Regions from separate parts of the Kitasatospora sp. NPDC001527 genome, predicted to be linked through region 1. Evidence: riboswitches for the same ligand, from Rfam matches in the RefSeq annotation. Region 1 holds a riboswitch; each other region holds the start of a gene.
The links. A riboswitch is a leader RNA that binds a small molecule or an ion and turns the genes downstream of it on or off. The one in region 1 is predicted to bind cobalamin.
Positions count from the first base shown of each region.

Region 2: it holds a riboswitch for cobalamin, as region 1 does, so the genes downstream of both, metE (5-methyltetrahydropteroyltriglutamate--homocysteine S-methyltransferase) here and ABT238_RS15270 (ABC transporter substrate-binding protein) in region 1, are expected to answer to the same signal.
Region 3: it holds a riboswitch for cobalamin, as region 1 does, so the genes downstream of both, ABT238_RS10695 (cobalamin biosynthesis protein) here and ABT238_RS15270 (ABC transporter substrate-binding protein) in region 1, are expected to answer to the same signal.
Region 4: it holds a riboswitch for cobalamin, as region 1 does, so the genes downstream of both, ABT238_RS31245 (ribonucleoside-diphosphate reductase subunit alpha) here and ABT238_RS15270 (ABC transporter substrate-binding protein) in region 1, are expected to answer to the same signal.

Region 1 covers NZ_JBEPAM010000012.1:72,664-80,074, forward strand. Annotated here, with positions in the region: gene ABT238_RS15255 ((2Fe-2S) ferredoxin domain-containing protein) at 1-163, opposite strand, end outside; gene ABT238_RS15260 (ABC transporter ATP-binding protein) at 160-933, opposite strand; gene ABT238_RS15265 (FecCD family ABC transporter permease) at 972-2,051, opposite strand; gene ABT238_RS15270 (ABC transporter substrate-binding protein) at 2,048-3,061, opposite strand; cobalamin riboswitch at 3,115-3,319, opposite strand; gene ABT238_RS15275 (ABC transporter ATP-binding protein) at 3,441-5,201, opposite strand; gene ABT238_RS15280 (ABC transporter transmembrane domain-containing protein) at 5,198-6,823, opposite strand; partial or broken gene ABT238_RS15285 (aldehyde dehydrogenase family protein) at 7,245-7,411, shown strand, end outside.
Region 2 covers NZ_JBEPAM010000024.1:63,882-71,292, forward strand. Annotated here, with positions in the region: gene ABT238_RS21855 (amidohydrolase) at 1-765, shown strand, start outside; gene ABT238_RS21860 (hypothetical protein) at 762-1,340, opposite strand; gene metE (5-methyltetrahydropteroyltriglutamate--homocysteine S-methyltransferase) at 1,455-3,770, opposite strand; cobalamin riboswitch at 3,933-4,143, opposite strand; gene ABT238_RS21870 (TetR/AcrR family transcriptional regulator) at 4,238-4,942, shown strand; gene ABT238_RS21875 (amidohydrolase) at 5,018-6,655, opposite strand; gene ABT238_RS21880 (APC family permease) at 6,718-7,411, opposite strand, start outside.
Region 3 covers NZ_JBEPAM010000007.1:285,151-292,561, reverse strand. Annotated here, with positions in the region: gene ABT238_RS10705 (hypothetical protein) at 1-34, opposite strand, end outside; gene ABT238_RS10700 (alpha/beta hydrolase) at 426-1,541, opposite strand; cobalamin riboswitch at 1,736-1,934, shown strand; gene ABT238_RS10695 (cobalamin biosynthesis protein) at 1,969-2,955, shown strand; gene ABT238_RS10690 (cobyric acid synthase) at 2,952-4,493, shown strand; gene ABT238_RS10685 (putative cobaltochelatase) at 4,486-6,579, shown strand; gene cobO (cob(I)yrinic acid a,c-diamide adenosyltransferase) at 6,586-7,191, shown strand; gene ABT238_RS10675 (cobyrinic acid a,c-diamide synthase CobB) at 7,196-7,411, shown strand, end outside.
Region 4 covers NZ_JBEPAM010000048.1:1,477-8,887, forward strand. Annotated here, with positions in the region: gene ABT238_RS31230 (helix-turn-helix domain-containing protein) at 1-449, shown strand, start outside; gene ABT238_RS31235 (DUF397 domain-containing protein) at 442-663, shown strand; gene ABT238_RS31240 (ribonucleotide-diphosphate reductase subunit beta) at 726-1,742, opposite strand; gene ABT238_RS31245 (ribonucleoside-diphosphate reductase subunit alpha) at 1,742-4,147, opposite strand; cobalamin riboswitch at 4,331-4,459, opposite strand; gene ABT238_RS31250 (hypothetical protein) at 4,911-5,759, shown strand; gene ABT238_RS31255 (glycosyltransferase family 2 protein) at 5,969-7,411, shown strand, end outside.

The DNA of each region.
Region 1 (7,411 bases):
CGGCCGACAGCGAGGGGTCCGCCTGCTGCAGGAACGCGATCGAGGCCCGGTGCGAGGCCGCCGCCCGGAGGAGTTCGTCACGGCGGACGGCTTCCGCGACCGACATGCCGACCAGGAGCACGGCACTGCGGCGGGCGAGGGCTTCCGGGACCGGGGAGGTCATGGCGTTGTCCTTTCGTGGAGCAGTCCGTTCCACCGGATGTGCGGTCGGTCGTGCTGGGGGTGCCGTTCCACGGTGGCGTCGACGCCGTAGACGTGCGCGATCATGGGCGAGGTGAGCACGTCGGAGCCGGGCCCGTGGGCGACCAGTCGGCCGTCGAGCAGGACGGCGACCTCGTCGCAGTAGGCAGCGGCGAGTTCGAGGTCGTGCAGCGCCGCCACCGTGGTGATGCCCAGCCCGCGCACGGTGCCGAGGAAGCCGAGTTGGTGGCGCAGGTCGAGGTGGTTGGTGGGCTCGTCGAGCAGCAGCACTCCCGGCTCCTGCACCAGCGCCCGCGCGAGCTGGACCCGTTGGCGCTCGCCGCCCGACAGCGTCGGCCAGGACCGGTCGAGCAGGTGGCCGACATCGGCCGCCGCGACGGCACCGGCGAACACCGCCCGCTCGTGGGCGTCGTCGGCGGCGTCCGCCGGGACGGGCCAGCGGCCGCGGTGCGGGGTGCGTCCGAGGTCGATGACCTGACGGGCCGACAGCGACAGCCGGGTGTCCGCCTGCTGCTCCATGAAGGCCACCTGGCGTGCTCGTCGGCGGGCCGTGAGCGCGTGGAGATCCTCACCGTCCAGGAGTACCCGTCCCGCGCTCGGCCGGGTCAGCCCGGCGACCGCGCGCAGCAGGGTGGTCTTCCCGGCGCCGTTGGGTCCGAGCAGGCCGGTGACCCGGCCGGGGGCGAACGCGAGCGAGACTTCGTCCAGCAGCGTGGCTCTGCCGATGCGCACACGAAGGCCCTCCGCACGCAGCCCGGCGGGCGTCGCCGTCACTGCCCGCTCCCGTCGGCCCGCCCCTGGCGCCACAGCAGCCAGGCGAAGAAGGGCGCTCCGAGCCCGGCCGTGATGACGCCGACGGGGATCTCCCGGTCGGGGAGGAGCGAGCGCGCCACGATGTCGCCGCCCACCAGGAGGGACGCGCCCACCAGCGCCGACACGGGCAGCAGGAGGGCGTGGCGCGGGCCGCAGACGAGCCGGACCACGTGCGGTACGACCAGGCCGAGGAACCCGATGACGCCGGTGTTGGCGACCAGGCACGCGGTCACCAGCGCCGCGGTGGCGACGAGGACCCAGCGGGTGCGCTCGACGTGGACGCCGAGGGAGCGGGCGGCGGTCTCGCCGAAGGCGAAGGCGTCCAGGTCGCGGGCCGATGAGGCCAGGACCGTGACACCGGCCAGCGCGACCGCCGTCAGGAAGACGGCGGTGGGCCACCGCACGCCGGCGACCGAGCCCAGCGTCCACTCCATGACACCGCGCGCCGCGTCGCGGTCCCCGAGGACCAGCACGACGAACGAGGTGTAGGCCCCGCACATCTGTCCCACGGCGATGCCCGCGAGCACGGTCCGGGTGGTCGGCAGCGACCGGGTGCGCGCGCCGGCCAGGGCCAGGACGACGACGGCGGCGATCAGGGCACCGGCGAAGGCCGCCGTCGCCACCGCGCCCGTGCCCAGGGCGCCGGACACGCCGACGCCGAGCACGATCACGGTGACCGCGCCGGCCGCGGCTCCGTCCGAGATCCCGAGCAGGAAGGGATCGGCCAGGTCGTTCCCGGTCAGCGTCTGCAGCACCGCACCGCAGACCGCGAGGCCGGCGCCGGTGGCGGCCGCTCCCAGGACCCGCGGCAGCCGGAGCTGCCAGACGATCTGGTCGTCGAGCAGCGTCACGTGCGGGTCGCCCAGCCCGAGACGGCGCGCCACGACATCGATCACCGTCCGGACCGGCTCGTGGTGCGAGCCCACGGCCAGACCGAGGAGCACCGTGGTCAGCAGCAGGGCCGCACCGACGGCCAGGGCCGCCGCCGCGCGGCCCGGACCAGCGGGCCGCACGGCGGGGCGGGTTGCGGTGGTCATGAACCCGGGCGCAGCTTGCCCAGCCCCTCGGACACCCGGGCGGCGCCGTCGGCGAGCCGCACGCCGGGCGTCGACTCCGAGAACGGCACCACCACGAAAGCCTTGCGCTGCACGGCGGTGAGCCTGCTCAGCACCGGGTCGTTCTCCAGGTAGTCGATCTTGGACTGGGCCGTGTCCCAGTCGGCGTCCGCGAGCACGACGGCGTCCGGGTCCGCGGCGACGACCTTCTCCCAGCTCACGTTCTGCCAGGAACCGGGCAGGTCCGCGAAGACGTTGCGGGCGCCGACGGCGTCGAGCACCAGCTGGGGCCCGCCGTGGCCGGCGCCGATGTACGGCGCCTTGGTGTCCGAGTCGAACCACAGGACCTTCAGGCCTTTGCCGGCGGCTGTCGCCGTGAACCGGGCCAGCTGCTGCTCCTGCTGCCGCTGGATCGCGGTGGCCCGCTCCGTGACACCGAAGACCTCGGCGACGTCGTTCAGTTCGCCCCACATCGCCTGCCAGGTCGTCGGCGGCACCTGGCTCCTGTCCGAGCAGCCGAACGGGGACAGGTACGACGGGATCCCCTGGCCGCGCAGTTCCTCCCGGCTTCCCGCGACCTTGTCGGTGAACGCGCTGGAGTAGGAGGCGTACAGGAAGCCGGGACGGGCCGCGAGGAGCTTCTCCTTCGTCGGGTACTCCTTGGAGAGCACCGGAACGGAGTCGTAGGCCGCCTTCCACTTCTCCGGGACGGAATCGTCGAGATAGGCGGTACCGGCCATGCGGGACTGCAGGCCGAGGGCCAGGGCGACCTCGGTGGCACCCTGGTTGAGCGTCACCAGCCGGTCGGGCGGCGCGCCGACGGTCACGGTGGTCCCGCAGTTGTCCACACGGACGGGCTCGGCACTTCCGGTCGTCGCGCTGGACGCGACGGGCGCGGGGGCGCCCGCGCAGGCGCCGAGTACGCCGGCGAACAGGACGGCCGCGACCGCCCGGCCGGCACGGACCGGACCTGCGGGGCGTGCGGAACGCATGGATCGGAACGGACGCGGAAGACCGCTGGGCACGTGTTCTCCAAAACCCTCGTGGAACATGTCGCGCCGTGGCCGGTCTCCTGGCTCCCGCATCGACACACCGAGGCCGACCTTCCCGGGCGGCTCATCCAGCCCGCCCAGTGGCCCTGACCGCTGGGGAAGCCGGTCAGCGAGGGCCGCGGCACTCCGCGGCAACAGTGGCGAGGGCCGCACCGGACTCAGACCGGTTTCCCGAACACCACGGCGATTGCAAGGTATCAGGCACGGTCGGGTCGGTGCCGCCCGGCACCTGGGACGGTCGTTTGGACAGTTCGGGCTCGGATAGCCCGGGCACGCGACTGATGCGCGAACTCCCGGGGACGTACGCCGTGCCGAAGACTCACCTTTCGCCGTTCCACGACCGCCACAGATCCGAGTACGGTCCGCCCGCGCCGACCAGCTCGTCGTGGGTGCCCAGTTCGACGATGCGGCCGGACTCCATGACGGCGATGCGATCGGCGTCGTGTGCGGTCTGCAGCCGGTGGGCGATGGCGATGACGGTGCGGCCCGACCGGACGGCGGCCACTGCCCGCTCCGCCTGCCGGGCCGTCGTCGGGTCGAGCAGTGACGTGGCCTCGTCCAGGATCAGGGTGTGCGGGTCCGCCAGATGCACCCTGGCCAGGGTGAGCTGCTGCGCCTGGGCGGCCTCCAGTTCGACTCCGCCCGAGCCCAGCGGGGTGTCCAGGCCCTCCGGCAGTTCGGCCACCCAGTCCGCTTCCACGGACCGCAGGGCCGCGAGGACGGCCTCGTCGTCGGCTTCGGGGGCGGCCATGGTCATGTTGTCGCGGAGGGTGCCCATGAACACGTGGTGCTGTTGCGTGATGAGGACGATGCGGTTGCCCAGTTCGCCCGCCGCGGCCTGGTCGGCGACGGGCACGCCGCCGACCAGGACGTGGCCGGCGTCAGGGACGTCCGCACCGGACAGCAGCTTGCCGAGGGTGGACTTGCCGGCTCCCGACCGGCCGACCACCGCCAGCCGTTCACCGGGACGGACCAGCAGGTCCACGTCCTTGAGGATCTCGTGCCCGGGGACGTAGGAATACCCCACGCCCTTGACCTCGATGAGGTCGTCCACAGGGGCCGACACGGGAGCGTCAGCTGTGTGCGACACCAGCCCGACACCCTTGATGCGGGCGAACGAGGCGCCGCTGCGCTGCAGTTGTTCGACCCAGACGAGCATCTGGTTGAGCGGGTCGACCAGCTGCCACATGTACAGGCTGCCCGCCACCACGACTCCCAGGGAGATCGTGCCGTTGAGGTAGCCGAACCCGCCCACGAGCAGGATGAGCGCCATGGGCAGCGTGTGCGCGAACTCGGTGACCGGGAACAGCACCGTCCGCAGGGAGAGGGTGCGCATGCCGGCGCGGTAGGTGGTGTCGATGGCCTCGTCGAGGGTGCTGTTCCGCAGTTCGCCCAGCCCGTAGGCCTCGACGGTACGGGCGCCGTGGGCGGTGGAGTTGAGGATCTCGGAGACATCGCCGGCGGCCGCTCCCTCGGCGAGGTAGGCGTCGCGGGAGCGCGCGAGGTACCAGCGGCTCACCCCCCACACGAGCGGCAGTCCCACGACCGAGCAGAGACCGAGCAGCGGGTCGAGGAGGAAGACCGCGGCGAAGATGAACACGACCTGGATGCCGGAGATGAACATGTCCGGAGCCGCATTGCGCAGCGTGGCCGCGACGGTCGAGACGTCCAGGGTGGTACGGGTGACCAGATCACCGGTGCTCACCTCGTCCGCGACACGCCCCGGCAGCGAGAGGGTGTGGTCGACGACCTCCTCGCGGAGCCTGGCGAGCGCGCGCTCGCCGAAGCGATGGGAGAGACCTCGCGCGTAGCGCGACAACACCAATCGGGCCGCCGAGAAGCCCAGAACCGCCGCGGCCAGTCCGTCGACCGCGGAGACGGACAGGTCACCGGACTCGGCCCTGGTCACGATGCGGCCGAGGAGCCAGGGACCGGCCGCGCCGGCGAGCGCGGCGAGGCACGTCAGCAGCAGCATCGCGCAGACGGCGCCCGCGTCGTCCCTCATCAGCTGCCAGCCGGCCCGGCGAACCGTCCTGGCATCGGCGATCGGCAGGCGGGGCGTCCTGTCGGACCTGCTCATCGGGACTGTCCTTCCAGGGGCTGTGCCACGGCGGCTTCGCCGGGGATCCCGGCGCTGCCGCGGAACACCAGTGCCGCGTATCCCGGCTGGTCGGCGAGGAGCTCTCCGTGCGTACCGGTCGCCTGCACCTTTCCGTTCACGAGGTAGGCGACTTCGTCGGCCTGGCCGAGCACGAGCGGCGAAGTGCTGACGACGAGGGTGGTCCGCCCGTGCCGGTGCGCTGCCACCCGGGCGGCGACGGTTGCCTCCGTGTGCGCGTCCAGGGCCGACGTCGGTTCCACGAGCAGGAGCACGGCCGGATCCGCGAGCAGGGCCCGCGTCAGCTGCAGCCGCTGGCGCTGTCCTCCCGAGACGTTGCGGGCCTGGTTCTCCAGGCGGGTGTCGAGCCCGTCGGGGAGCGCGTCGATGATGTCCTCCGCCGCGGCGGCGTGCAGCGCCCGCCGGATGTCCTCGTCACAGCGGCCGGTGCTGCCGGTGCTGCCGGAGACGACGGAACGCAGGGGGCCCGGGAACATGTAGGCCTCGTTGTCCGTGAGCAGGATGTGCCGCCTGAGCGCCGTGCGGTCCCAGTCGGACAGCTTGAGGTCCCCCCAGGAGGCCTCGGAGTCCGTGTAGCCGGCCAGCCGGTCCACCACGGCGCGCGGCTCGTCGGGACGGGCACCGACCAGAGCCGTCACCTTCCCCGGGGCCACCACCAGGCCCGATACGGGGTCGCGCAGCAGGCCGGGAGCGGCTGGGGGGTCGAGCCGGGTCCGGTGCTCCTCGGGGGCCGGCGCGAGCGCCAGGATGTCGACCACCCTCCGTGCGGAGACGAGCCCGCGCGGCAGGTCGTCCGCCCCTTCGATCAAGGACGAGACGGGTACCAGCAGCGCGGCAACATAGCCGTAGACCGCCACCAGCTCACCTACGGTGATGGCCCCGCTGGCCGCCATCCGCGCGCTGATCCACGTCACCACGGCGAGGAAGACCATGGGCAGGCACGCGGTGAGTGCCTGGACCCAGCTGGTGATGGCAGCGACGCGGTATCCGAGGGGGACCAGAGCCCGGGAGCGTTCCCGGTACCGCCCGGCGAACAGGGGCTTGCCGCCGATCCCGTTGAGGACGCTCAGGCCGGCCACCATGTCGCCGGCGAGAGAGGTCAGAGCACCCTGGTCCTCCCGGTAGCGGCTTTCGGCGCCGTGCAGCTTTCCCAGCAAGGGGCCGACGGTCAGGGCCAGGGCCGGGACGCCGAGAAGGACCACCACGGCGATGACGGCCGAGATCCGGACCAGCAGGACGGCGGTTGCGGCATACGCGATGACCGCGCCCACGCCGGGTCCGGTGATGGTCAGAGTCTGGGCGATCCTGCCGATGTCGCCGACCTGGAGGTGTGTGAGCTCACCCGCGGACACCTGGCGGGGCAGCGCCGACCCCAGCCGGGTGACGTGGCGCGTGACGACCTGGACCGTCCGGTAGGCCGCGTCCACACGGATGCGCGTCATGGTGCGGTGCCGCAGGATGCCGAGGATCGCCGTCCCGGCCCCGGTGACGACCACGGCGCCGATCCAGAGGAGCAGCATCCCGGTGTCCCGCGCCTTGAGCCCCTCGTCGATCGTCTTCGACAACAGGTACGGCGGAAGCATGAGCGCACACATCCACGTACTGCCCCAGAGGGCACCGAGCAGTACCCGCCTGTACTGACTCGTCGTCAGCCACCACAGGAACCGCAGCGGGCTCCGGTGATCCGGCAGGCCCGGGGACTCGTAAGGAACCCGGCGCGCGCCTTCGGGCAGGTCTGATCCAGGTATCAACTCGGCCGTCCTTGCGTGGGATCGAGGGTCGTCGGCGAATGATCCGGCTGTGGCACCGCATGCGCCGTACTCAAGAAAATGCCATACGGCCGAACGGCCGGACGGCGTGAGGTCGCCATGCGCCAACGAAGGTGACGGGCCTTTGCCCCGATAGACGGACATCCCGGACACCGGATCTCGTGGGTCCGGAGGAAGAGGTGGCACCCGTGGTGCACAGGCACTGCTCGGAGGAGTTCCGGGCGGACGCGGTACGGCGGGCAACGCCGTCGTCCCAAAGCCCGACACCCAGGCCGCGCTCACCGCGCCCACCGGGCTCCGGTCGCTCGACCTGATGTACGAGGCGGGGCTGCCGGCCGATGTGTGGCGGATCGCGGTCGGCCGGGGCGGGTCGATCGGCGGCGCGCCGATGGACAGCGCCGA
Region 2 (7,411 bases), on a different contig from region 1:
GACGCCCGGCTGTCCGTCTGGGGCGTCAAGTTCGGCATCGACGGCGGCTTCGAGGCGGGCGCGCTGGAGGAGCCGTACCAGGGGCAGCCCTGCTACCACGGACGGCTGCTCTGGGAGCCGAAGGAGCTGGTCGAGGCCGTCGAGCGGGTGGTCGCCCACGGCCTGCGGGTCGGGGTGCACGCCTGGGGCGACCGCGGGCTGCGCACCCTGCTGGACGTCTACCAGGAGGTGCTCGCCCGCCGGCCCGGACTGCCCGCCGGCACGCTGGTGGTCGAGCACGGAGGCCTCGCCCGGCGCGAGCAGCGGGCCCGGGCCGTCGCCCTCGGCGTGCCGGTGACCGTCCAGCACCCGCTGCTGCACGACGGCGCGCTCACCCAGCAGCGGGCCTGGGGAGCGGAGCGCACCGGCGCGCTGTTCCCGCTGCGCGAATGGCTGGACGAGGGCGCGCTGCTCGCCGCCGGCTCGGACTTCCCGGTCGGCCCGTACGGCGCGATGCTCTCGGTGTGGGGCATGACCACCCGCCGGACGGTGGCCGGGGTGCTGGGCGCCGAGCACGCGATCGACCGGGCCGAGGCGATCGCCCTGCACACCGTGAACGCCGCCCGGCTGACGGACGAGAGCGCCGAGCGCGGCTCGCTGCGCCCGGGCGCGCTCGCCGATCTGACGCTGTGGCCCGCCGACCCGCTGGGCTGCCCGGTCGACGGGCTGCGCGACCTGCTGCCGGAGCGCACCGTCGTCGACGGGCGGACGGTGCACCTGCGCTAGTCCGCTTGGGCGGGGCGAACCTCCTGGAGCAGCCCCCAGGTGAAGTCCGCCGTGAGGGTGTGCGGGCGGCCCTCGGCGTCCGGGGCCGTGAAGTCCAGCCGGAACCTGGTCGGCGCGCTGCCCTCGCGCGGTACGGCGGGCGGGAAGGCGGCCCCGACGTCGGCCACCACGCAGCTCCACGGCGTCAGGTCGGCGAGCGTGCGCAGCACCGGCGGCGCGGTGTCCGCCGCCCGCACCAGCCACGCGTTCAGCTCCGCCCCGCCCGGGCCCGCCAGGACCTCGAAGCGCAGCCCGGGCCAGAGCGGCAGCGCCCACTGCCGCGCGGTGCAGGCGAGGTCGCCGATCCGCCGCGCCACCACCGCCTCCGGCGCGCCGAGCACGGCGGTGTACCGCCGTACGCCGGAGGGGAAGCCCGGCGCGCGCACCATCGCCTGCCAGCGCTTGTTGGCCTCCCGCAGCTCCGCCCGGCCGGCCCCCAGCCGGCGCACCGCGTCCTCGACCAGCTCCGGCCGGAAGTCCGCCATCCGGCGCAGCAGCACCAGCTGGAACTCCGTCACCCCGAATCCGTGGACCATCCGGGCAGGCTACCGGCCCGGGCCGCGCCGGGCGCCCGTTCCGCCTGACGGGCGCCGCCACCGGGCGGGCACGGCGTCACGGCCGCGCCCGCCCGGTGGCTCCGCTGCCGGGCGTCAGCCGGCGAGTTCCTCCCGCAGGCGGCGGGCGGCGGTGACCAGGCTGTCCAGGGAGGCGCGGGTCTCGGTCCAGCCGCGGGTCTTCAGACCGCAGTCGGGGTTGACCCACAGGCGCCCGGCCGGGATGGCGGCGAGGCCGGCCCGCAGCAGGGCGAGCACCTCCTCGGTGCCGGGCACCCGCGGGGAGTGGATGTCCCAGACGCCGGGGCCGACCTCGCGCGGATAGCCGGCGGCGGCCAGTTCGCCGGCGACCTCCATGTGGGAGCGGGTGGCCTCCAGGGAGATGACGTCGGCGTCGAGTTCCTCGATCGCGCTCATGATCGCGCCGAACTCGGCGTAGCACATGTGGGTGTGGATCTGGGTGTCGGCGCGCACCCCGGAGGTGGCGAGGCGGAAGGCAGCGGTCGCCCAGTCCAGGTAGGCGGGGCGGTCGGCGGCGCGCAGCGGCAGGGTCTCGCGCAGGGCGGGTTCGTCGACCTGGACGACGGCGGCGCCGGCGGCCTCCAGGTCGGCGACCTCGTCGCGCAGGGCGAGGGCGACCTGGCGGGCGGTGTCGGCGAGCGGCTGGTCGTCGCGGACGAAGGACCAGGCGAGCATGGTGACCGGGCCGGTGAGCATGCCCTTGACCGGGCGGTCCGTCAGGCTCCGGGCGTAGCGGAACCAGTCGACGGTCATCGCCCGCGGGCGGGAGATGTCGCCGGCGAGGACCGGGGGCCGCACGTAGCGGGTGCCGTAGGACTGCACCCAGCCGTGCCGGGTGGCCAGGTAGCCGGTGAGCCGTTCGGCGAAGTACTGGACCATGTCGTTGCGTTCGGGCTCGCCGTGGACGAGCACGTCGAGTCCGGCCTTCTCCTGGTAGGCGATCACCTCGCGCACCTCGGCCTCGATGCGCTCGCGGTAGGCGGCGGCGTCGATCCGCCCGGCGCCGAGGTCGGCGCGGGCGAGGCGCAGCTCGGCGGTCTGCGGGAAGGAGCCGATCGTGGTGGTGGGCAGCAGCGGCAGGCCGAGGCGGGCGCGCTGGGCCTCGGCCCGCTCGGGGTAGGCCTGGGCGCGGCGGGTGTCCCCGGCGGTGACGGCGGCGGCGCGGGCGCGTACGGCGGGGTCGCGGGTGATCGGGGAGCGGGCGCGGGAGGCCAGGTCGGCGCGGTTGGCGGCGAGTTCGGCGGTGATCGCGCCGGTGCCCTCGCGCAGGCCGCGGGCGAGCAGGACGGTCTCCTCGGCCTTCTGCCGGGCGAAGGCGAGCCAGCGGGCGAGCTGCGGGTCGAGGTCGCGTTCGGCGGTGGCGTCGAGCGGGACGTGCAGCAGGGAGCAGGACGGTGCCACGTCCACGTGTCCGGCCAGGCCGAGCAGGGTGGCCAGGGTGGCCAGCGACTTCTCCAGGTCGTTGATCCAGACGTTGCGGCCGTCGACGACGCCGGCGACCAGGCGCTTGCCGGGCAGTCCGCCGGCGGCGGCGAGGTCGGCCAGGTTGGCGGCGGCCGGTCCGGTGAAGTCCAGGGCCAGGCCCTCGACGGGGGCCTTGGCGAGGACGGGCAGGGCCTCGCCGAGGCGGTCGAAGTAGCTCGCCACCAGCAGCTTCGGCCGGTCGGTGAGGGCGCCGAGGTCGCGGTAGGCGCGGGCGGCGGCGTTCAGTTCGGCCGGGGTGCGGTCCTGGACGAGCGCGGGCTCGTCGAGCTGCACCCAGGCGGCCCCGGCGGCGCGCAGGTCGGCGAGGAGTTCGGCGTAGACCGGGAGCAGCCGGTCGAGCAGGGTGAGCGGGCGGAAGTCCTCGGCCACGCCGGGGGCGGGCTTGGCCAGCAGCAGGTAGGTGATCGGGCCGAGCAGCACCGGCCGGGCCCGGTGGCCGGCCGCGAGGGCCTCGGCCAGTTCGCCGACGGGCTTGGCGGAGTCGGCGGTGAAGGCGGTGCCGGGGCCGAGTTCGGGCACCAGGTAGTGGTAGTTGGTGTCGAACCACTTGGTCATCTCCAGGGGCGCGGCGTCCTGGGTGCCGCGCGCCATGGCGAAGTAGCCGTCGAGCGGGTCGGCCTCGACGGCGGCCCGGTGGCGGGCGGGGATCGCGCCGACGGCGACGGTGGTGTCGAGCACGTGGTCGTAGAGCGAGAAGTCGCCGGTGGGGACCTCGCCGATGCCGGCCCCGGTGAGCCGGCGCCAGGTCTCCCGGCGCAGTTCGGCGGCGGCGGTGTGGAGGGCGTCGGCGGTGACGGTGCCCTTCCAGTAGCCCTCGATCGCCTTCTTGAGTTCCCGGTTCCGGCCCTGGCGGGGGTAGCCGTGGACGGTGGCCAGGGTCGCCGCGGCTGCGGACGTCGCTGTCAAGGGACTCTCCTTCGCGAGTCTTGCTCCTCGGGTGCCCGGTGACGGGGAGGAGGGCGCGAAGGGGTGACGAACCGGGCGGACGCCGTCACGGCTCCGCCGGGTGTGCACGCCGACCCGCCCACGAGGTCACCGGAGAACCGCGCGCGATCGGTCGCGCGCGGGCAACGGGCAGGTCTTCGGACTCGCGGGCACGTCCGCCCGTGAAGGGCGGTCACCTACTGGCCGTCGCTTCCCAGACCCGGCCGGGCCCAGTGCGTATGACGGCGGTCGTTCCCGCTCACCGCTGCGGGGCAGTCCCGGACTGGCCTGTTCAAAGGCGTCACCGGGTTCCCTCTTGCGACGCGCCTGCCTGGCGGGCAGGGCGAACCAGCTGCACCGGCCAGCCTAGACCCACAACCGCTCCCCGTCACCATGGTTTCGCCGACGCCCCCTGTCCTACGACAAGGGTGTTGACGTAGCCTGCCCGGATGAGCGAACGCGTAGTGCCCGAGCCCCAGCGGCGGCGCCGGCGGCCCACCAAGCAGGGGGTCGTGCTCTCCCACGAGCTGATCGTCGACACGGCCCTGCGGCTGATCGGGCAGCACGGCGCGGAGGCCCTCACCGTCCGGAGGCTCGGCGCCGCGCTCGGCGCGGACCCCAGTGCCGTCTACCGCTACTTCCACAGCTCCGACGACCTGCTGCTCGCCATCGCCGACGAGCTGGTCGGCCGCGCCCAGCAGGGCTGGCGGGCCACCGGGGAATGGCGGGCCGACCTGCGGTCCATCGGCCTGCGCATCCACGCCAGCTACCAGGCCCATCCGCAGGCCGCGCTGCTCGCCGCCCACCGCACCACCGGGCGCACCCACGAGATCGCCGCCGTCGAGGCGATCCTCGGCGTGCTGCGCGGCGCGGGCTTCCCCGATCCCGAGGCGGTGCGGATCTACCACGCGTTCGTGGACCAGAGCCTCGGCTTCGCCGCGCTGGACGCCGCCGCGCTCGCCCTGCCCGCCTCCGCGCAGTCGGCGGACCTGCGGGTCTGGCACGCCTCGTACGCCCGGCTGGACGCCGCGACCAACCCGCACATCGCCGCCACCGCGCACCTGCTCACCGCCGACATGCGGCGCAGCGGCTACCCGTACGCGCTGGACCTGTTGCTGGACGCCGCCGAGGCCCGGCTGGCGAAGTCGCGCTGAGCACGGCGACCGCCGGGCGGAGGGTGATCCTGCGGCCCGGCGGCCACCGTGAGCGGCCACCGTGAGCGGGCGCGGTCAGCCGGCCTCGTGGACCAGCTCACCGCCCACGTACGTCCGCAGCACCCGGGCCTCGGCGATCTCCTCGGCCGGGCCGCTGAGGATGTCGCGGTCCAGGACGACCAGGTCGGCCCACCGGCCCGGGGCGAGCACGCCGGCGTCGTCGTGGCCGTTCACGTGCGCGGCGCCGGCCGTGTAGGCGGCGATCGCGGAGGCGAGGTCGAGCCGCTGCTCGGGCAGGAAGACCCGCTCGTCCTCGCTGTCCGGCTCCCTCCGGTTGACGGCCACGTGCAGGCCGGCCAGCGGGTCCGGGCTGCTCACCGGCCAGTCGCTGCCCGCCGCGAGGGTGGCGCCCGCCCGCTGGAGCGCGCCGAACGGGTACTGCCAGGCGGCGCGCTCCGGGCCGAGGAACGGGATGGTCAGCTCGTCCATCTGCGGTTCGTGGGCCGCCCACAGCGGCTGGATGTTGGCGACGGCGCCGAGCCGGGCGAAGCGCGGCAGGTCGTCCGGGTGGACCACCTGGAGGTGGGCGAGGTGGTGGCGGGTGTCGCGCCACCCGTTGGCGGCGCGGGCGGCCTCGACCGCGTCCAGGGCCTCGCGCACCGCCCGGTCGCCGAGCGCGTGGAAGTGCACCTGGAAGCCCAGCGCGTCGAGGTCGGTGACGTGCCCGCGCAGGGCGAGCGGATCGACGAAGCTGAGGCCGGAGTTGGCGGTGGCGCAGCCGCAGCCGTCCAGGTAGGGGCTGGTCATCGCGGCGGTGAAGTTCTCCGCGATGCCGTCCTGCATGATCTTCACCGAGCCGGCCCGGAACCGGCCGTGCGCCAGCGCGGCGCGCCGCTCGACGAGTTCGGGGATCTGCTCGGCGCCCCGGTCGCGCTCCCACCAGAGCGCGCCGGTCACCCGGGCGGTCAGCGCGCCGGAGCGCGCGGCGGCCAGGTAGGCGTCGGACGGGTCCGGCTGGCCGTTGAACTCGCCGAGCAGGGCGTCCTGCCAGCCGGTGATGCCGAGCGAGTGCAGCAGCCGCTGCGCGCGCAGCAGTCCGTCCAGCCGGTCGGCGGCGGTGGCTGGCGGCAGCAGTCGGGCGACCAGGGCGGTGGCGCCCTCCTGGAGCGTGCCGCCGGGGGTGCCGTCGGGCTCGCGCTCGATCCGCCCGTCGGCCGGGTCGGGGGTGTCGCGGTCGAGGCCGGCCAGCTCCAGGGCCCGGGTGTTGGCCCAGGCGCCGTGGTGGTCGCGGTTGGTGAGGTAGACCGGGCGGTCCGCGACGACCGAGTCGAGCAGCTGACGGGTCGGCAGGCCGCCGTCGAAGCTCTCCATCGACCAGCCGCTGCCGGTGATCCACTCCTGCTCGGGGTGGGCCTCGGCGTACGCGCGGATCCTCTCCAGGTAGTCGGCGACGCCGACCGTGCCGGTGAGGTCGCAGGCGGCCAGTTCGGTGCCGCCGTAGACCGCGTGGATGTGCGCGTCCTGGAAGCCCGGCAGCAGCAACTTGCCCGTGAGGTCGACGACTTCGGTGCCGGGACCGATCAGCTCGCGGACCTCGTCGTGGCCGACGGCGGTGATCCGCCCGCCGGTCACGGCCAGGCTGCTCGCCCGGGTGCGGGCGGCGTCGCCGGTGTGCACGGGGCCGCGGGTGAAGACCAGATCGGCCTTGGTCATGGGTGGTGCTCCGTTCTCGGGTCGTGCGGGGTGGTGCGGGTGGCCTTCGGGTGGGGTGCGGGTCAGCGGGCCTCACCGAGGAAGTAGGGCGAGCGCCGCCGCCACCGGGCCCAGGCCGCCGCGGGCAGTCCGGTGACGATCATCAGCACCACCACGGTGAGCTCGAACCAGCCGTTGTCGGCGGAGAGTTCGAAGTGGTCGGTGGAATCGTAGAAGGTCCAGGCCAGATAGCCGCCGACGAGCAGCAGTGTCGCCGCGCCGAGCAGCGGGCCGACCACCGCGCGCAGGCCCTCCAGCAGACTGGTGCGCAGCAGGTGGCGGAAGCGGACGGCGGCCGCGACGGCGGTCAGCGCGTAGTAGAGCGCGACGACGATGCCGATCGCGTTGACGGCGGCCGAGATCAGGTCGTTGACGGTCGGGACGACGACCGAGCAGAGCGCCAGCAGCACCGCGACCCCGGTGATCAGCAGGGTGCCGGCGGCGGGCGTCGAATGCCGGGGGTGCAGCCGGGTCCACACCGGGCCGAGCACGCCGTCGCGGCCCATCGCGTACAGGCCTCGGGCGGTGGGGATCACCGAGGACTGCAGGGAGGCGACCGCGGAGAGCATCAGCGCGATCAGCGGCAGCGCGGCCAGCGGCTGGTCGGCCAGCCGGGCGCCGAAGTAGGTCAGCCCGTGCGCGCCGTTGTCCGCCAACTCGTCGAGCGGGAGCACCCGTTGGAAGGCGGTGCCGGCGAGCAGGAACAGCAGCAGCATC
Region 3 (7,411 bases), on a different contig from region 1:
CGAGCTCGGCGGGAGCGGGGAAGCCCTCCGGCACGGGGACCCGGCCACGGCCGGGTGCGGGGGCGGGGCCTCGTCGGCGGGGTACGCCCGGGGCCCCCGGCCTGGCGCCGGCGGGGCGGTGGGCCGTTCCGGGGAGACGGGTCACCGTCGCACCGGTACCGATCGTCGGCGGGAGCGGGGCATCACGGTCGCGCGGATTCCGAGACGTCACGTCGAGCAGTCTTCCCCTTGTACCGGCCATCTGTCACATCCGGTTGTCCGCGGGGGGCGGGCGAGGGGCGCGGGGGCTCGACAAGATCGGGCAACAGAGGCCAAACCGACTGGCTTGATCTTTGTGGCGGGTTCATGCCAGACGGAACCGGGGTGGGCCGGTATTCCGCCCCGTTCCGCGCGGCGGGGGGGGCGGAACGGGTTTCGGCGGGGGGTCAGCAGAACGGGGTGAGCCAGCGGCGGAGGGTCTCGGCGTAGCGGTCCGGATCGGTGTTCCAGAGGGCGGCGTGGTCACCCCCCGGGAAGGCCTGGAGGTTGACCACGTCCGGGCGGCGGCGGGCCAGGCGCTCGGCGGCGGAGAACGGCGCCACCGGGTCGTCGGGGCCGTGCAGCACCAGGGTGGGCACCCGCAGGTCCGTACCCTCGGCGAGGCGGGCGAAGTCGGCCAGATCCACGCCGGTGCGGCCCTGGGCGGCGAGCGCGCCGAGTTCGGCGGCCGCGCCCCGGAAACCGGAGCGGGCGGCGTCCCGGCGGGCGGTGGCCGGCCAGTCCAGGACCGGCGAGTCCAGGACCAGGCTGCTGATCGAGGGGGCGAGGTCCGAGCGGGCGGCGGTCTGCAGGGCCATCGTGGCGCCGAGCGACCAGCCGTAGAGGACGACCCGGCCCGCGCCGCCGTCCAGAGCGGTGCGCACCGCCGCCTCGACGTCGCGCCACTCCGTCTCGCCGAAGTGGCCGAGGCCGTCCGGGGAGGCCGGGGCGCCGGCGTCGCCGCGGTAGGTGACGGCGAGGACGGGCAGGCCCAGGCGCTGCAGCTCGGACAGGACGGGCAGGCTCTGCTCCCGATCGGCGCCGGGGCCGTGCACCAGGACCACCCAGGTGCCGCGCTTGCCGTCCAGCCGCCAGGCGGGCATGGTGCCGAGCTCGCCCTCGACGGCGGTCTCGGCGAACGGCAGGCCGAGCGCCCGGGCCGGGTCGCCGAGGTGGACGCGGGGGGTGAAGCGGACCTCGGTGCCGGCTGTGAGGGTGCCGCGGTCGGCGCGCACCAGGCGGCGGGTGACGTCCGCGTCGTCGCGGCGCAGCACCTCCTCGACGACGGCGTGGCCGTCCTCGCCCCACTCGACGGCCCAGCGGCCGGGGCGCTCGCTCACGGCGGTGCGGGTGAAGGTGACCTCTCCGGCGCCGAGGCCGCGGACCAGCACCGGGCCGGTCCGCTCGCGGGCACCGGCGGCCGGGCGGACCATCCGCTCGGAGGCCCGGCGGCCGATCACCAGAACGGCGGCCCCGGTGCCGACGGCTGCGGCCGCCACGGTGGCCGCGATTCCCCAACGCATACTCGCTCCCCGCTGCTCGGTGTCTGGACCCACTCCTCAGCCCAGTCCACTCGCGCGGGCGGAGGGAAGCCAGTAGGACACGGCCGTACGGGTTGTTCCGGGATGAAAATCACACGGGGAGTCAGTAGACCGGTCTGCATATTCAGGGGCGGCGCACGGTGTGACCAACACCGTCCACGACCTCGGTTGACTCCCGGTTCGGGCCCGTGATGGGATCCTTCAGCCAATACGGAGGCATGCAGAGGAAGCCGGTGCGAGTCCGGCGCGGTCCCGCCACTGTCACCGGGGAGCACGACCGGAACACGCCACGGCGGGCCGTCAGAAGCCGCTGGAAGGCCCGGAGTGTGCGTCCGACCCGGAAGCCAGGAGACTCTCGCCCCCCGTTCGTCGATCCAGGGCGCGGACCCTGAGTGAGGACACGCACGCGATGCTGCGCCCTGCCGTGCACCCGCTGAGCGGGGCCGCCGCCTTCGGCGCGGGCGCCGTCGCCGGGTACCTGGCCGACGCCCGGTTCGGCGACCCCCGCCGCGGCCACCCGGTGGCCGGCTTCGGCTCCGCCGCCGGCCGGCTGGAGCACCTGCTCTGGCGCGACCACCGCGCCGTCGGCACCGCCTTCACCGCCCTGACCGTGGGCACCGTCGCGGCCGGGGCGATCGCCGCCGACCGGCTGCTGGCCCGCCGTCCGCCCGGCCGGGCCGCGCTCGCCGCCGCCGCGACCTGGACGGTGCTCGGCGGCACCTCACTGACCCGCGAGGCCCGCGCCATCGGCCGCTCGCTCGCCGCCGGAGACCTGACGGCCGCCCGCGCGCGGCTGCCGCACCTGTGCGGGCGCGACCCCAGCGCGCTGGACGAGCGGCAGCTGGCCCGCGCGGTCGTCGAGTCGGTGGCCGAGAACACCGCCGACGCCGTGGTCAACGCCCTGGTCTGGGGCGGTCTCGCGGGCACGCCCGGCCTGCTGGCGTTCCGCGCGGTGAACACCCTGGACGCGATGGTCGGTCACCGCTCGCCGCGCTACGCCCGGTTCGGCTGGGCCTCGGCGCGGCTGGACGACGTGGCGGGCTGGCCGGGCGCGCGGCTGACCGCGCTGCTGACGGTGGCCGCCGCGCCCGCGCCGCGCACCGCCTGGCGGGTCTGGCGGCGCGACGGCTCGGCACACCCCAGCCCGAACGCCGGCCAGGCCGAGTCGGCCTTCGCCGGCGCGGTGGGCGTGCGCCTCGGCGGCACGCTGCGGTACGGGGAGCGCGTCGAGCACCGCCCCGTGCTGGGAGGGGAACTGCGCCCCGTCGGGGTGGAGGACATCGAACGGGCCTGCGTGCTCTCCCGGCGGGTGAGCGCGCTGGCCCTGGGTACGACGGTCGCCGGGCACCTGCTGCTGCGGGCGGCGCTGGGCGGGAAGCGGAGGGTTGGGTCATGAGCAAGGCGCTGCTGGTCGCCGGGACGACCTCGGACGCCGGCAAGAGCGTGGTCACCGCGGGCATCTGCCGCTGGCTGGCCCGGCAGGGTGTCTCCGTCGCGCCGTTCAAGGCGCAGAACATGTCGCTGAACTCCTTCGTCACCGCGGACGGCGCCGAGATCGGCCGTGCCCAGGCGATGCAGGCCCAGGCGGCCCGGGTCGAGCCGGAGGCGGCGATGAACCCGGTGCTGCTCAAGCCCGGCGGGGACGGGCGCAGCCAGGTGGTGCTGCTGGGCCGGCCGGTCGCCGAGGTCGGCGCGCTGGACTACCGGGAGCGCAAGCCGGTGCTGCTGGAGCGCGCCCTGGAGTGCCTGGCGGACCTCAGGCGCCGCTTCGACGTGGTGGTCTGCGAGGGCGCGGGCTCCCCCGCCGAGATCAACCTGCGCGACCGCGACATCGCCAACATGGGCCTGGCGACCGCCGCCGGGCTTCCGGTCGTGGTGGTCGGCGACATCGACCGCGGCGGGGTCTTCGCGGCGATGTACGGGACGCTGGCGCTGCTGTCGGCCGAGGACCAGCGGCACGTGGTGGGCTGGTTCGTCAACAAGTTCCGCGGCGATGCCCGGCTGCTCGCCCCCGGGCTGGAGATGCTGCGCGAGCTGACCGGCCGTCCGGTGCTGGGCACCCTGCCGATGCTGCCGGACCTGTGGCTGGACGCCGAGGACTCGCTCGACCTGTCCACCGTCGTCGACCGGACCGCCGCGCGCGGACCGCTCGGCGCGGACGTGCTGCGGGTGGCCGTGCTGCGCTTCCCCCGGCTGTCCAACTTCACCGATCTGGACGCGCTCGCCCAGGAGCCCGGGGTGCTGGTCCGCTGGGCCACCCGCCCGGAGGAGCTGGCCGACGCCGACCTGGTGGTGCTGCCCGGCACCCGGGCCACCGTCGCGGACCTCGGCTGGCTGCGCGAGCGCGGCCTGGAGCCGGTGCTGAGGGCCAGGGCGGCGGCCGGGCAGCCGCTGCTCGGGGTCTGCGGCGGCTACCAGATGCTGGCGCACTCGATCGTGGACGAGGTCGAGTCGAAGGCGGGCGCGGTGGAGGGCCTCGGGCTGCTGCCGACCCGGGTGCGGTTCGGCGCCGGGAAGGTGCTCGCCCGGCCCGTCGGGGAGGCCTTCGGGGAGCGGGTCGAGGGCTACGAGATCCACCACGGCGTCGTCACCGTCGAGGACGGGGAGCCGTTCGTCTCCGATGGCGAGGGACGCGGTCTGGACGGTTGCCGGGTGGGCTCGGTGTGGGGGACGACCTGGCACGGCGTGCTGGAGAACGACGGCTTCCGGCGCGCGCTGCTGCGCGAGGCCGCGGCGGCCGCCGGCCGGGCGTTCGTGCCCGCGCCGGACACCTCGTTCGCCGCCGCGCGGGAGGCCCGGCTGGACCGGCTGGGCGAGCTGATCGAGGAGCACGCGGACACCGACGCGTTGTGGAAGCTGATCGAGGGCGGGGTGCCGGCGGCCGGATCGCTGCCGACCCTTGCGCCCGGGGCCCCTGGGAGCATGCATGAGTGACGTCCGATACCCGTTCACCGCCATCGTCGGCATGGCCGACCTGCGGCTCGGCCTGCTGCTGAACGCCGTCTCCCCGGCGGTCGGCGGGGTGCTGGTGCGCGGCGAGAAGGGCACCGCCAAGTCGACCATGGTGCGCGCGCTGGCCGGGCTGCTGCCGTCCATCGCGACCGTCGACGGCTGCCGCTTCGCCTGCGACCCGGCGGCGCCGGACCCGCAGTGCCCGGACGGCGCGCACGGCGGCGCCCCGGCCTCGCCGCGCCCGGCCCGGCTGGTCGAGCTGCCGGTCGGCGTCTCCGAGGACCGGATCGTCGGCTCGCTGGACCTGGAGCGGGCGCTCGCCGAGGGCGTCAAGGCCTACGAGCCGGGCCTGCTGGCCCAGGCGCACCGCGGCGTGCTCTACATCGACGAGGTGAACCTGCTGCAGGACCACGTGGTGGACCTGCTGCTGGACGCCGCCGCGATGGGCCGCTCCTACGTCGAGCGCGAGGGCGTGTCGGTGCGGCACGCGGCGCGCTTCCTGCTGGTCGGCACGATGAACCCGGAGGAGGGCGAGCTGCGGCCGCAGCTGCTCGACCGGTTCGGCCTGACGGTGGAGATCGCCGCGACCCGGGAGCCGGCGGAGCGGGCCGAGGTGGTGCGCCGCCGGCTCGCCTACGACGCCGACCCGGCCGCGTTCGCCGCCCGGTTCGCCGGGGAGGAGCGGGCGCTGGCGGCGCGCATCACCGCCGCCCGGGAGCTGCTGGGGCGGGTGGAGCTGACCGACACGGCGCTGCGTCAGATCACCGCCGTCTGCGCGGCCTTCGAGGTGGACGGGCTGCGCGCGGACATCGTGATGGCGCGCACCGCCGTCGCGCTGGCCGCCTGGGCGGGGCGCACCGAGGTGCTGGCGGAGGACGTCCGCAAGGCCGCCCAGCTGGCGCTGCCGCACCGCCGCCGGCGCAACCCGTTCGACGCGCCCGGGCTGGACGAGGAGCAGCTGGACCGGGTGCTGGAGGAGCACGCCGAGCCCGAGCCCGAGCCGCAGCCGCGGGGGCCGGAGGAGCCCGAGGAGGACCCGGACCCGGAGGGCGGCCCCGACGGCGGCGGCCCGCAGGACGGCGGCCCCGGCGGGGGCGGCGGCGCGCCCGAGCCCTCCGGCCCGGACGGCCCGCCCGTCGAGGCGGCCGAGGGCGCCGAGGCGGCGCAGCCGGCGGACCCGCAGCCCGTCCCGGCCCAGCACCCCTCCCCCGCCCGGGAGTCGGCGCCGGTCGCGGCCGGCGACCCGTACCGCACCCGGCTGTTCGCGGTGGACGGCACCGGACGCGGCGCCCAGGGCCGCCGCTCCCCCGCCGAGACCGACGGCGGCCACACCATCCGGGCCCGCCGCCCCCGGGGCCGGCTCGCCCGGCTGCACCTGAGCGCCACGCTGCGCGCCGCCGCCCCGCACCAGGTGGCGCGCGGCCGGTCCTCGCGCGCGCTGGTGCTGCACAAGGACGACTTCCGCGAGCAGGTGCGTCAGGGGCGGGAGTCCAACCTGGTGCTGTTCGTCGTGGACGCCTCCGGTTCGATGGCGGCCCGGCAGCGGATGACCGCCGTCAAGGGCGCGGTGCTGTCGCTGCTGATGGACGCCTACCAGCGCCGCGACAAGATCGGCATGATCACCTTCCGCGGCGCCTCGGCCGAGCTGGCGCTGCCGCCCACCTCCTCGGTGGAGGTCGGCGCGGCCCGGCTGGAGTCGCTGCCCACCGGCGGGCGCACCCCGCTGGCGGCCGGGCTGCTGCGGGCCCACGAGGTGCTGCGGGTCGAGCGGCTGCGCGACCCGGACCGCCGTCCGCTGCTGGTCGTGGTGACCGACGGCCGGGCCACCGGGGGCGGGCGGGACGCCGTCGCGCAGTCCCACCGGGCGGCCGGACTGCTGGCCGCGCAGGGCGTGGCGAGCGTGGTGCTGGACTGCGAGTCCGGTCCGGTCCGCCTCGGCCTGGCCGGCGCCCTGGCGGCCCGGCTGCGGGCCGCCTCCGTGACCCTGGACGAGCTGCGCGCCGACGGCGTCGCCTCGCTCGTCCGCGAGAACCGTCCGACCTCCCCCGCGATGCGAAAGGCGGCCTGAGCCGACATGCCCAAGGGTGTCCCCGAGAGCGTTCCCGACGACGGCCTGACGACCCGTCAGCGCCGTACCCTGCCGATCACCGCCGTGCACACCGGCCCCGGCAAGGGCAAGTCCACCGCCGCGTTCGGCATGGCGCTGCGCGCCTGGAACCAGGGCTGGCCGGTCGGGGTGTTCCAGTTCGTGAAGTCCGCCAAGTGGAAGGTCGGCGAGGAGAACGCGCTGCGCGTGCTCGGCGCCTCCGGCGAGGGCGGGACCGTCGACTGGCACAAGATGGGCTCCGGCTGGTCCTGGATCCAGCGCACCGACGCGATGGAGCTGGACAGCGAGGCGGCGGCCAAGGAGGGCTGGGAGCAGGTCAAGCGCGACCTGGCCGCCGAGACCTACCGCTTCTACGTGCTGGACGAGTTCACCTACCCGATGCACTGGGGCTGGATCGACCCGGACGAGGTGGTGGCCGTGCTGAAGGACCGCCCGGGCAGCCAGCACGTGGTGATCACCGGCCGGTACGCGCCGCAGGCGCTCACCGACGCCGCCGACCTGGTCACCGAGATGACGAAGGTCAAGCACCCCATGGACGCCGGCCGCAAGGGCCAGCGCGGTATCGAGTGGTAGTTCGTTGAACAACATCCCCCGTCTCGTCGTCGCGGCGCCCTCCTCGGGCGCCGGCAAGACCACCATCGCCACCGGTCTGATCGCCGCGCTCGGCGCGCGCGGGCTGGCCGTCTCGCCGCACAAGGTCGGCCCGGACTACATCGACCCCGGCTACCACGGGCTGGCCGCCGGGCGGCCGGGCCGCAACCTGGACGCGTTCATGTGCGGGCCGGAGCGGATC
Region 4 (7,411 bases), on a different contig from region 1:
ACGCCAGCGTCGAGCAGGTGGAGCGGCTGACGAAGGTCCGGTTGGAGAGGCGGTCGGTGCTCACACGCGAATCTCCGCTTCGGCTATGGGTTGTGCTATCGGAGTCCGCGCTGAAGCACCAGATCGGTGGTCGGGTGGTGATGCGGGAGCAGCTCGACTACCTGGTCACCATGGCGGACCAGCCGAACATCAATATCCAGGTGTTGCCGGAGGAATCGGACGTTCATGCCGCGCTGTTCGGTCCGCTGGTGATCCTCAGCTTCCCCGAGAGCACCGAGACGGACGTCGTCTATGTGGACAGCCTCCTCAGCACGCTCTACATCGAGGAGCCGGGAGAAGTCTTCAACTACTCCAACCTGTTCCGGCGGGCGCTGGCCGAAGCCCTGCCGCGCAAGGAGTCAATCGCGCTCATCAAGCGCATCGCGAAGGGAAATCACAGCGATGAGTAGCATCCCTCAGGGTTCGGCCACTGCTGACCTGATCTGGCGGAAGTCCTCATACTCTGGCGCGCAGAGCAACTGTGTAGAGGTGGCCGGTGGTGTGGCCGATGCTGTGCCGGTGCGTGACTCGAAGGATCCGGGTGGGCCGGCGTTGCTGTTCGAGGCTGATGCTTGGGCTTCGTTCCTGGCTGGGGTCAAGGGTGGGGAGTTTCCGGGCGGCTGACACAGCAGAGGTGCCCCGCGCGGCTGTGGCCGTGCGGGGCACCTCTTTGTCGTCTTCTGTTCCTAGAAGTCGTCGTCGAAGGAGACCGAGCCCTCGACGGCGACCTGGTACGCGGAGACCCGGCGCTCGAAGAAGTTGGTCAGCTCCTGGACGTTCTGCAGCTCCATGAAGCCGAACGGGTTCGTCGAGCCGTACCGGATCGGCAGGCCCAGACGGGCCAGACGCTGGTCGGCCACGGCCTGGAGGTACTCGCGCATCGACTCGGTGTTCATGCCGGGGAGGCCGTCACCGCAGAGGTCCTGGGCGAACTGGAGCTCGGCCTCGACGGCCTCCTCCAGCATCTCCGTGACCTGCTTGGCCATCTCCTCGTCGAAGAGGTCGGGCTCCTCCTCGCGGACGGTGTCGACCACCGACATCGCGAAGTCCATGTGCATGGACTCGTCGCGGAACACCCAGTTGGTGCCGGTCGCCAGGCCGTGCAGCAGACCCCGGCTCCGGAACCAGTACACGTAGGCGAACGCGCCGTAGAAGAACAGGCCCTCGACGCACGCCGCGAAGCAGATCAGGTTCAGGAGGAACGCGCGGCGGTCCTCCTTGGTCTGCAGCGAGTCGATGTGGTCGACCGCGTTCATGTACTTGAAGCAGAACTGGGCCTTCTGGCGGATGGAGGGGATGTTCTCCACCGCGGCGAAGGCCGCGTTGCGGTCCTCCGGGTCGGGCAGGTAGGTGTCCAGCAGCGTCAGGTAGAACTGGACGTGCACGGCCTCCTCGAACAGCTGCCGGCTCAGGTAGAGCCGGGCCTCCGGGGAGTTGATGTGCTTGTACAGGCTCAGCACCACGTTGTTGGAGACGATCGAGTCCCCGGTGGCGAAGAAGGCGACCAGCCGGCCGATGAGGTGGCGCTCGCCCTCGCTGAGCTTGGCCAGGTCGGCGACGTCGGAGTGCAGGTCCACCTCCTCGACGGTCCAGGTGTTCTTGATCGCGTCGCGGTACCGGTCGTAGAACGACGGGTAGCGCATCGGGCGCAGCGTCAGCTCGAAGCCGGGGTCGAGCAGCATCTTGCGGTCGTCGTCGGACATTACTGGCAGGCCTCGCAGGACTCGGGGTTCTCCAGGGAGCAGGCGATGGCGTCCTGCTCGGCCTGGGTCATGGTGGGGGCGTTCACGGGCACCGGGGCGGCGGCGCGGGCGGTGCCGGACGCGGCCTGGGCGATCCGGGTGGCCGGGCGCGAGCGCAGGTAGTAGGTGGTCTTCAGACCGACCTTCCACGCGTAGGCGTACATCGAGCTGAGCTTGCCGATGGTCGGCGCCGCCATGAACAGGTTCAGCGACTGGCTCTGGTCGATGTACGGCATGCGGGCCGCGGCCAGGTCGATCAGCGCGCGCTGCGGCAGCTCCCAGGCGGTGCGGTACAGCGAGCGGACCTCGGCGGGCAGCCAGCCGAGCTCCTGCACCGAGCCGTTGGCGTCGCGCAGCGCGTCACGGGTCTGCTGGTCCCAGACGCCCAGCTCCTTGAGGTCGCGCACCAGGTACGGGTTGACCTGGAGGAACTCACCGGAGAGGGTCTCGCGCTTGAACAGGTTGGAGACCTGCGGCTCGATGCACTCGTAGACACCGGCGATGGACGCGATGGTCGCGGTCGGCGCGATCGCGAGCAGCAGCGAGTTGCGCAGGCCGGTCTCGGCGATCCGGGTGCGCAGCGCGGCCCAGCGGTCGGCCCACTCCGGCGCGGCCGTCGGGAAGTGGTCGATGTGCAGCTCGCCGCGGGCGGCGCGGGTCTCGCCGTAGGCCTCGTGGCGGCCCAGCTGCTCGGCCAGGTCGGCGGAGCGCTCGTAGGCGGTGAGCATGATGCGCTCGGCGATGAGCGTGGACAGCCGCGCGGCCTCGGCGGAGTCGAAGTCGATCCGCAGCTTGAAGAAGACGTCCTGCAGGCCCATCACGCCCAGGCCCACCGGCCGCCAGCGGGAGTTGGAGGCGCCGGCCTCGGGGGTCGGGTAGAAGTTGATGTCCACCACGCGGTCGAGGAAGGTGACGGCGGTGCGGACGGTGGCGTCCAGGCGCTCCCAGTCCAGCGCGTTCAGCAGGTCGTCGGCCGACGCGCCGTCGGCGACGTGGGCGCCGAGGTTGACCGAGCCGAGGTTGCAGACGGCGGTCTCGGAGTCGTCGGTGACCTCCAGGATCTCCGTGCAGAGGTTGGAGGAGTGCACCGTGCGGCCGGGCAGCGCGGTCTGGTTGGCGGCGCGGTTGGAGGCGTCCTTGAAGGTCATCCAGCCGTTGCCGGTCTGCGCCAGGGTGCGCATCATCCGGGCGTAGAGGGTCTGCGCGGGGATGGTGCGCACGGCCTTGCCGGCCAGCTCGGCCTTGAGGTAGGCCTCGTCGAACTCCTCGCCCCACAGGTCGACCAGCTCGGGGACGTCGGCGGGGGAGAACAGCGACCAGTCCGCGTTGGCGTTGACCCGGCGCATGAACTCGTCCGGGATCCAGTGCGCCAGGTTGAGGTTGTGGGTGCGGCGCGCCTCCTCGCCGGTGTTGTCGCGCAGCTCCAGGAACTCCTCGATGTCCGCGTGCCAGGTCTCCAGGTAGACGCAGGCCGCGCCCTTGCGGCGGCCGCCCTGGTTGACGGCGGCGACCGAGGAGTCGAGGGTGCGCAGGAACGGCACGATGCCGTTGGACTTACCGTTGGTGCCGCGGATCAGCGAGCCGCGCGAGCGGATCCGGGAGTAGGACAGGCCGATGCCGCCGGCGTGCTTGGACAGGCGGGCGATCTGCGCGTACCGGGAGTAGATCGAGTCCAGGTTGTCCAGCGGGGAGTCCAGCAGGTAGCAGCTGGACATCTGCGGGTGCCGGGTGCCGGAGTTGAAGAGGGTCGGCGAGGAGGTCAGGTACTCCAGCCGACTCATCAGGCGGTACAGCTCGGCGACCTCGGCGACCGACTGCTCGGTGTCGCCGACCGCCAGGCCGCAGGCGACGCGGAGCAGGAAGTACTGCGGGGTCTCGACGACCTTGCGGGTGATCGGGTGGCGCAGCAGGTACCGGGACTGCACGGTGCGCAGGCCGAAGTACTCGAAGCGGTCGTCGCCGGCCGGGTCGACCAGGGCGTCCAGGGCGGCGGTGTGCTTGGCGACGAAGGCGGCGGTGGTGTCACCGATCAGGCCCTCGGCGTGGCCGACCGCGATCGAGGTGGAGAACGAGACCACGCCCTGGCTCGCCGCCTCGTCCACGATCTCCAGCGCCAGCAGCCGGGCCGCGAGCTTCGAGTACTGCGGGTCCTCGGCGATCATCGAGGCGGCGGCGTCGACGGCCAGCCCGCGGAGCTCGGCGAAGTCCGAGCCGGCGTGGCGGCCGCGGAGCGCGGCGGCGGCGACATGGCCGGGGTCGACCTGGGGGAGGTCGGCGCTGCGGTCGGTCAGGAGGCGCAGGAGCGCACCGCCGGGGTCGGAGACCGTCGGGTCGGCGGGGGCGGAGCTGGAACCCTGGGCGGGCAGGGTGGCTGAGGCAGCGGTGGTCAAGGCGCTCTCTCCTGGCGGCGGTCGACGGCGGTGGCTCGGGGCCGGGCCGTTCGGGGCAGGGGAGACCGCCGCGCGGGCCCGGAGGCGCCGCGCGCGTGTCGTCCCCGGCCCGCCCGCGAGGCCCGGAAGGTGGTGCTGGTGCCATGGCCTCTGCGGGGAGGCGTCGGCACGCCGTCGGCAGGCACTCGGACTCGCGGCGCACCTGGGGAAGGCGGCCGCACACCGCTGCGGGGCAGTCCCGGAGTCACACCGGGTTCCCCTGCGTCGACAGCAGGAGTGAGCATACATCTAGTGGTGCTTGCTGGATGCGACACCACATGTAGTGCAGCGTGGCGTGTTGCTCCGATGACCAGTGGTACGGGGACGGGGCCTGCGGTGCCCGTGGCGGGCCGGGTTCTGAAACGGATTGGTCACCGGATCGATCCCTCGTCCGGTGCATGCCCTACGATCTCGGCACATGAGCGAGGGAACGGGCGCTGCGGGGGACTGGGCCGGTAGGGCCGTGCCGCCGGAGCAGGGTCAGCAGCCTGGCACGCCGGGGCAGGCGCCGCAGCCGGGGCAGCCGCCGGTGCCGCCGCCAGGCGGCTTCGGGCCGCCTGCGACGCCGTACGTCCAGCCCGGGGCGGGGGTGCCGCCGCAGGGCCAGCCTCCCGTGGCGCCGCACGTGCCGTCCGGCGCGGTGCCGTACCCGCAGCCGGGGCCCCAGCCGGGGCCGCAGCCCGGACCTCAGCCCGGTCCCGTGCAGCCCCAGCCGCAGCCAGGACCCCCGCAGCCCCAGGCGGCGGCCGGTGGGCCGGCCCAGTTCGCCCCGTGGCCGCAGCAGAGCGCCCAGCAGCAGGTGCCGAGGGAGCCGGACTGGAACGCGATGGCGGACCGGCACGCCTCCGAGTCGCGCCGCCGCAAGCGGCTGGGGATCGGCGCCGTGATCGCGGCTCTCGTCGTGGTCGGCGGCATCGTCGGGGCCGGGGTGTGGATCAACGGCCGCGACAAGGGCGGTGACGACCCCAAGCCGAACGCGAGCACGTCCACGGCCGGCAGCCCGTCCGTCACGGCCACGCCCACCGAGCAGGCGCTGGCGGTCATCTCCGACGCCGCCACCGACAAGCTGCCGGTCGACGCGGCGACGCTGTTCCCGGACCAGACCCGCACCATCGACGGCAAGGTGTGGACCCGTCAGGTGACCGGCGCGACCGCCCCCTGCTCCAAGGCGACCACCGGCGGCCTCGGCCTCGCGCTCGGCGACGACACCTGCCGGACGGTGGTCCGCGCGACCTACGTCAACGGCGAGAGCGCCGTCACCGTCGGCGTCGCGGTCTTCGACAACAAGGCCGGCGCGGACCGGGCGCTCGGCCGGCACGCGGGCCTGATCCAGGGTCTGTCCGGTACCGGGGTCGCGATGTTCTGCGTGACCGACAAGTCCGGCTGCGCCGAGACGCACGCGGCGATCGGCCGCTTCGGCTACTTCACGGTGGCCGGCTCGCTGAAGCAGGGCGCGGACCAGAGCGACCAGCTCGCCGCGGCCGCCGCCGGCCCGCTGGCGGATCGCACCAAGGACGTCCTGCTGGCCCGGGGCAGCCGCACCGGCTGACCCCCGGGCGGGGTGGGTGCCCCGGACGGGCGGCGCGGAGCGGTCGGATAGGATGACCGCCCTCGGGGGAGGAAGGCGCCCCCCGCGGCCGCCCGGACGGGGAATCAGCGAGCAGGAGGTACCGCGCGGTGAGCGCTGCCGTCAATGCGACCAGCAGACGGCGCAGAGCGGCGGGCCGCAGACGCGGAACGGGCGAGTCCGTTCCGGCGATGCTGCTGCCGGCGCCGCCCACTTCGCAGGAGAAGTACAGCTACACCATCCGGCACCAGTGGGTGCTGACCCTCTGTTCGATGGTGAGCTTCGGATGCCTGGTGCTCAGCCAGGCCGAGCTGTACTCGTTGGGATCGTGGTTCTGGCTCTGCGTGCCGTTCCTGTTCTTCACCGTCGTCTACTACGTGGTGTCGCTGCGCGTGAACAGCTTCACGCCCAACTTCGACGTCAAGGAGCACCGCCGGCTGGTCCGGAAGTGGAACCCCGCCGAGTACCCGACGGTGGACGTCTTCCTCCCGGTCTGCGGCGAGCCGATCGAGGTGCTGCACAACACCTGGACGTACGTGCGCAAGATGGCCGAGCACTACCCGGGCCTGGTCATGCCGTACGTCCTGGACGACGCCGCGAGCCCGGAGGTCGAGGCGATGGCCGCGGACTTCGGCTTCCGGTACGGGGTGCGGGAGAACCGCGGCTGGTTCAAGAAGGCCGGCAACCTGCACTACGGGTTCGGCCGCTCGGACGGCGAGTTCATCCTCATCCTGGACGCCGACTTCGCGCCCCGGCACGACCTGCTGCACGAGGTGCTGCCGTACCTGCAGCGGGACCCGAAGCTGGGCATCGTCCAGTCGCCGCAGTTCTTCCGGGTGCTGGACTCGCAGAACTGGATCGAGCGCGGGGCCGGTGCCATCCAGGAGCTCTTCTACCGCTCGGTCCAGGTCGCCCGGCAGCGCAACGACGGCGCGATCTGCGTCGGCAGCTGTGCGGTCTACCGGCGGGCCGCGCTGGTGGAGAACGGCGGCACCACGCTGATCGCCCACTCCGAGGACGTGCACACCGGCTTCGACCTGCGGGCCCTCGGCTGGGACCTGCAGTACATACCCGTGGCCCTGTCCACCGGCGTCTGCCCGGACAACGCCCCGGCGTTCCAGAACCAGCAGTACCGCTGGTGCATGGGCTCGATGTCGCTGATGACCAGCCGCAAGTTCTGGCACACCAAGCTCGACTTCACCACCCGGCTCTGTTACATATCCGGGTTCCTCTACTACATCCACACCGCGCTGCTGACCTTCGCGCTGCCGATGCTGCCGATCATGCTGCTGCTGTGGCGGCCGGACCTGCTGCAGGTCCAGCACCTGGTCCTGGTCCTCCCCAGCCTGGTGTACGCCACCCTGATCTTCCCGCTCTGGCACCGGGCGCCCTACCGGCTGGAGGCCTGGGCGGGCCGGATGATGTACGGCTGGGCGCACTTCTTCGCGGTCTGGGACCTGGTCCGGGGCCGCCAGCGCGGCTGGCAGCCGACCGGCTCCAGCAAGGCCAAGAACCGGCAGCGGCGGTTCTGGGCCGGCGTCGTGGTCTGGGGCGGCGGCACCGCGCTGGTCTGGGTGGTCGCGGCGGTCTACCGGATGTTCACGCTGTACCCGCTGGACTTCGCCCTGGTGCTC